2 linked regions of the Alicyclobacillus sp. SO9 genome follow. The protein of the gene in region 2 interacts with the protein of the main gene of each other region in a pairwise test. Links are inferred from orthologs where the notes say so. Each region holds a gene or a part of one and is shown on either strand. Other genes may lie near its edges. The genes, in order: GI364_RS10910 and def.

What was found.
Region 1: the proteins of def (region 2) and GI364_RS10910 interact in binary tests that used the Escherichia coli proteins (3 or more experiments, as listed by UniProt). The link is inferred for Alicyclobacillus sp. SO9 from one-to-one orthologs.

Annotation. Positions count from the first base shown.
Region 1 is NZ_CP066339.1:2,407,623-2,410,888, reverse strand. What follows is about bases 162-3,099. They hold GI364_RS10910 (aspartate-semialdehyde dehydrogenase), read right to left. Parts: upstream 2,179-3,099; coding sequence 1,144-2,178; downstream 162-1,143. Other genes in these bases: GI364_RS10905 (dipicolinate synthase subunit B), read right to left, coding at 2,399-3,001; dapG (aspartate kinase), read right to left, coding at 162-1,131. In the rest of the region: more of dapG, read right to left, coding at 1-161.
Region 2 is NZ_CP066339.1:2,261,754-2,264,859, forward strand. What follows is about bases 38-2,815. They hold def (peptide deformylase), read left to right. Parts: upstream 38-1,072; coding sequence 1,073-1,558; downstream 1,559-2,815. Other genes in these bases: priA (primosomal protein N'), read left to right, coding at 38-1,027; fmt (methionyl-tRNA formyltransferase), read left to right, coding at 1,555-2,544; rsmB (16S rRNA (cytosine(967)-C(5))-methyltransferase RsmB), read left to right, coding at 2,541-2,815. In the rest of the region: more of priA, read left to right, coding at 1-37; more of rsmB, read left to right, coding at 2,816-3,106. UniProt on the Escherichia coli protein: Removes the formyl group from the N-terminal Met of newly synthesized proteins. Requires at least a dipeptide for an efficient rate of reaction. N-terminal L-methionine is a prerequisite for activity but the enzyme has broad specificity at other positions.

The sequences.
Region 1 (3,266 bases), 150 kb from region 2 along the record:
AGAAATACTTGCGTGAGAGTCAGATGACTGCAGCATTTGGACATCATAGGTTTTAAGGGCTTCTGCAATCCTCGCCATAACACCTGGGACACCTGCCATACCCGCACCCACTGCACTTATCTTGGCACAGTCCCTGACAATCACGGGACTCAAATTCATACTGGAGAGTACCTTTTCTGCTTCCTCAGTTTCTGCTTGGCCAACCGTAAACATGATTAAGTCAGGTGACACCAAAATCACGTCCAGGCTGACTCCATGAGCCGCTAAGGGCGAGAAGACGTCCACTTGGCCAATGCCTTCTTGACGCAGTTGAATCTGCGTGACAGGAGCTGTATGAGCCACACCGGTCACCTGTCGGTCTGAAAGTACATTGTGTTCAAGCGCTTCAAAGCCGCTGGTGACGAGTGTCCCCAAATCCTTCGATCGCGTACTCCGAACACGCACTGGAATGTTTTTCTGCATAGCGATTTCTACAGCCCGCGGATGGATGACTTTTGCCCCTTGATACGCGAGATTGCAGATTTCTGTATAGGTCATTCGTTTAATTTTCTGCGCTTCGTTCACAATCCGAGGATCTGCTGTCATAATCCCGTCTACATCTGTAAAAATGTCCACATATTCTGCGTCCAAAGCCACGCCCAAAGCCGTAGCTGAAGTATCGCTGCCGCCGCGCCCCAGAGTGGTGGTATCTCCATCCGGCGTCATTCCCTGAAAGCCGGTTACCACAACGATTTGGCCCTCTTTTACGGCATCAAGAATACGTGCTGTACGAATCTCTAGGATTCGTGCATTACCGTAGTCATTGTTCGTAATAATACCAGCCTGAGGCCCGCTCAGTACTGTGACTTCATGACCTTTGGACCGCAGCATACCCGCAAATACCACAGCCGAAATGGATTCACCGCAAGCCATCAGCATATCTCTGTCGCGCGGCGATGTCCCTAACGACTCATCCAGTACACCGAGGAGGGAATCGGTCGCATAGGGATCACCTTTTCTTCCCATAGCTGATACGACAACTACGACTTGCTTGTTATTCTGAACAGCGTCTTCGACATGTTCCAAGGCGGCCGTTCGCGTTTGTGGAGTAGCCAGTGAAGTACCGCCAAATTTCTGTACAACAATGTTCATGATGTCTCTCCTTTATGCTCTAGAAGTAAAAGGAAGACCTGCTAGTAACTCTGCAATCTGCACCGCATTCCAGGCAGCTCCCTTTAACAGGTTGTCAGCCACTACGAACATCAGAACCGTCTTGTCGTCTCCAAGTGATTGGCGTATCCGGCCCACGTAGGTATCTGTGCTCCCTTGTGCCATCTTGGGATGAGGAAACACACCCTCACCAGGATTGTCCGCCACCACAACTCCAGGAGCATCCTGAAGCCGTTCCCGTACACTCGCTGCCGTCACCGCGTCTTTAAACCGGAGTTCCACGCTTTCCGCATGACCGTAGACCACAGGTACTCGGACAGCCGTCGGCACAACTTCAAGATTTGGAAGAGAAAGTATTTTGCGTGACTCGTTGACAAGTTTCATTTCCTCTTTGGTATAGCCATTGTCCAAAAACACATCACATTGTGCGAGAACATTGCCAGCCATGGGGTAGTGATATGGCAACGATGCTACCGGAAAAGCCGTTGTCTCCTTCATTCCTGCCAACTCGTCTTCGAGGCCGGATATCCCCTTTTGTCCCATCCCGCTTACAGCTTGATACGTCGACACAGCGATTCGTTCGAGTCCCAAGTCTAATAACGGCTTGACAGCAACCATCAGTTGGATTGTGGAACAGTTGGGGTTGGCAATAATGCCATTGTGGTGAAAAGCCTCCTGAGAATTGGCCTCTGGGACAACCAGCGGTACTTCTGCGTCCATCCGAAAAGCGCTGCTGTTATCAATCACAACTGCGCCGCTGTTGACAGCTATCGGTGCAAACTCCTTGCTCGCTGTTGCCCCGGCGCTAAACAAGGCAATGTCGACACCCTGAAAGGACGTCTCGCCTGCTGCTTCAACGGTTAGTTCCTCACCGCAAAAAGTAATTGTTTCACCCGCCGATCTCGGAGACGCCAGCAAAACAAGTTTACCAACGGGAAAATCACGCCGTTCCAGTGTTTGGATCATTGCTCTGCCGACCGCTCCCGTCGCTCCTAATACGGCAACAGTATACTCCTGCTTCTTTTTCAAAAATCCTTCATCTCCTTTTCCCACGGCGTCTCTTTGACCGCAATTTATTTAACAAGGAAGTCTAGCTCCCTTACCTGCACGTAAACCAAAACAACTAATTGAAAGGCTGTGCAAAGCAAAGCAACCGCAACGAATCAGAACTCCGCAACTTATCAACAGCACGACTTGAAGCAGTGTGCGAACGACTTTATGAAGACTACTCAGAGCACTTCATATGCAACTATTTGCGCTCTTCACGCCACCGTTCAATCAATAGAGGCTGAAGTTGCTGTCCCGTCATGGCCGCTTCACACGCGTCTGGAATCAGACGCATGAGTGAGACTAATGAGTTCATTTTAACATGAGGTGAATCCTGGCCAAACGGAACAAAGAAAATATTTTTCATATTAAGCAGCTTTGCCAGGTTATAAGAGTTGAGACCCAACGCGTCATTTGTAGAAATGGCCAAAATGACCGGGCGGTTGTTTCTCATGGTTGCTTTCGCCGCCATCAAAACAGCAGAGTCGGTTTGGGCATTCGCCAGGCGACTCAAGGAACTGCCGGTACACGGCGCTATGATGAGGGCGTCCAGTTGCTTTGACGGTCCAAGCGGCTCGGCTTCCGGAATCGTGCAGATGGCGGTCTTGTCTGTAATTTTTTCAACTTTATCAGCCCATTCTCCTGCCTCGCCAAAACGAGTCGACACGCTCATGACGGTGCTGGAGAAAATTGGCACAACATCAGCACCCAGACTGACCAACCTCTCTATTTCCGGGACCACTTCCGCATACGTACAATGTGATCCCGTCATCGCAAAACCGATAGTCTTTCCTGTAAAATCCATTAGGATACCTCCCACTATAAATTAATGTTTTCTCCTATTTACTCTCTTATTCTCACGATTACGTACCTTGACAATTTGAGAGAGATTACCAGAATGCTAGATGTGCCAATTTTCAAACGGGTAGTCCGTAGCAGGAACAGAGATTGGTGCTATTTTACCAATACATGGAACATAATTATGTTCGCACATTTGGATGTCCACACGTTCCCTTGCGGTTTACCCTCCCATGTCACACTGGGTCTATGCCCTCACATTCCTTCGTACT
Region 2 (3,106 bases):
CGAAGAACTTCGCAGCGGCAATCGTTCGATTTTCAGCAACTCGTTGCAGGAAGGTGTCGAACAAGCTGTACGTCACGGTCAGCAAGCGGTTCTGTTTCTGAACCGGCGCGGGTTTGCTTCGTTTGTTTTATGCCGGGAATGCGGCGAAGTCATGCAGTGCCCGCGCTGCGATATATCACTGACCTTACACGGACGACCGGGACAACATTATCTAGAGTGCCATTACTGCCAGTTTCACACACCGATGTCGTCGGTGTGTCCTCACTGCGGTGAATCTGCTTTACGTCCGTTTGGAATTGGAACACAGCAAGTCGAACAGCATTTGAACGATTTATGGCCGGATTTTCGTGTGCTCCGCATGGATGTGGATACGACTCGCAAGAAGGGTGCCCATAAGCGGGCTGTCGAGCAGTTTTATGAAGGAGGGGCGGATATCCTGCTCGGAACGCAGATGATTGCGAAGGGTCTTGACTTTCCGAACGTGACCTTCGTCGGTGTCATTGCTGCGGACACTCTCCTAGCAATCCCGGACTACAGGGCTTCAGAGCGCACGTTCAGCTTGTTGACACAAGTGGCCGGCCGGGCCGGAAGAGCAGACTTGCCGGGACGCATTGTGGTTCAAACCTATCGACCCTCTCACTACGCCATCACGGCAGCTGCACGTCATGACTACCGCGAGTTTTATGAGCTGGAACGTCAACTGCGAGAGAATTTCTGGTATCCTCCTTTTTGCGAAATGACGGTGTTCAAAGCTGTTCACAATGAAGAGAACATAGCGAAAGGTGCGGCGAGGCGGTTCGAGCGTGAACTGAAAAGACGTCTGCAGGACGAGACTGTAACTGTGCTGCCGGCTGCTCCGGAGCGAATTGCGCGCATTGAAGATAAATTCCGGTTTCAAGTTGTGGTAAAGTATTCACAGTGGCACCGCGTTGCGCAGGGTATCACAGCGGCTTATCGCGTTGTGGACGAGAAAATGAGAAAACTCAAGGGCATTTGTGTCCTTGATGTCAACGCGGGTAGAATTTAATCCATACACTTATTTGGAGAGGTATATAGAAAAGGAGTTATCCAAATGGCAATTCGAATTATCCGTACGGGCAATGATCCAGTGTTAAGGGACAAAGCAAAACCTGTCCCGAAAATTAACAAAGCAATTGAAAAGCTGTTGGACGATATGGCACAGACCATGTATGATGCTGACGGAATTGGTCTGGCTGCAAACCAAATTGGAATTGCGAAACAGATTGTCGTAGCAGATGTGGGAGATGGGTTGTTCGAACTCATTAACCCTGAAATTATAGAACGCTCTGAGGAGACCGACGCAGCCCATGAGGCTTGCCTGTCTCTTCCGGGGTTGCGGGGAGTTGTTACTCGGCCAAGCAGAATTCGTTTCCGTTATACAGACCGCAACGGAAACGAGAAAGAACTGGAAGCTGGAGAGTTGTTTGCTCGCTGCATCCAACACGAGATTGATCACCTTCATGGGATTCTCTTCACAGACTATCTGAAACCAAATGAAGTGGAACGCGTTCAAGAGAAGGAGTCTCAAGGACGATGAAGCAAGCTCCACGCGTAGTGTTTATGGGAACACCGGATTTTTCGGTACCAATTTTGCGCTCCTTGGCTGAGCATTCCTATGACATCAGAGCTGTTATTACACAACCTGACAAGCCGGTGGGACGCAAACGGACTTTGACACCGCCGCCGGTCAAGTCTGAAGCGCAGCGCCTTGGCTTGACTGTGCTGCAGCCAAAAAAGGTACGAGATGAGGCGTCCTTAGACGCGATTGCAAAGTTGGATCCGGATGTGATTGTGACCGCCGCCTATGGACAGATACTTCCGCAAAAGCTCCTGGAGATTCCGAAAGCAGGCTGTATCAATGTGCACGCTTCTCTGTTACCGAGGTGGCGGGGGGCTGCACCGATTCACCGGGCCCTGCAAAACGGAGACAGGAAAACCGGGATTACACTCATGGAAATGGTACTTGAATTGGATGCCGGCCCGATTCTTAGCACGCGTGAGCTGTCTATTACCGCAGAAGACAATGTGGGGACACTACATGACAAACTTGCCCATTTAGGCGCAGAACTGCTCATTGCTACCTTGCCTGAGTATGTGGCTGGCCATATTACACCGCAGCCTCAGCCCACAGACGGCATTACGTATGCGAACCGGATTTTGTCAGACGACGAGGAAGTCGACTTCACGAACTCATCCGAAGCAGTCCACAACCACGTGAGAGCATTGTCGCCATGGCCTGGGGCACGTACGAGCTGGAACGGAGTGCGGCTGAAACTATGGCAAACAAGACAGATGTCCGCAGATTCGTTTACCGGTACAAATCACATCGGCGAGGGTATTGTTCCAGAATCTCTTACCCCGGGTACAGTCTTTGCCAGTGCTCAAGGCAGCGTGCTTGTACAATGCCGAGACAAACCTGTGCAACTGGTTCAAGTGCAGCCTGCAGGTAAGAAGGCAATGGCTGCTGAGGACTGGTTCAGAGGGATTCAGACGGATAGGACCATGCTGGGTGAAAACGGATGAAGATAACAACACGGCGGTGTGCCTACAGTGTTTTGTACGAAGTTGCAGTGAAAGACGCCTATGTCAATCTGGCCTTGCAACAAGCTTTGCGCACATCGGCTCTTGATGAACGAGATAAGGCTTTGTGTTCTGAAATTGTCTACGGCACTGTAAAACGTCAGCGTACCCTGGATGTTCTCATTGGGCAGGTCTGTAATCGGGCTGTCACTGACTTGGAAGCAAGTGTTTTGACTATATTGAGAATGTCAGTGTACCAATTGGCATTTTTGGACAAGGTGCCTGTATATGCAGTGTTAAATGAAGCGGTGGAATTAGCGAAACAAGAACAACGCCGTGCCGCAGGCTTCGTGAATGGTGTACTTCGTTCTTATGTTCGGGATAAACGATCATGGCGTGAACGTGTTGATACGGCTGCAATCAGGGATGAAGCAACGAGAATTGGAGTCGAGCTGTCCTACCCCACGTGGTTGGTCAAGCGTTTATTCGCAGCATACGGAAAAAAGCGCGCACTCAGTATATTACAGCATTCGAACCAAAAGTCTCATTTATCTGTGCGTGTTAA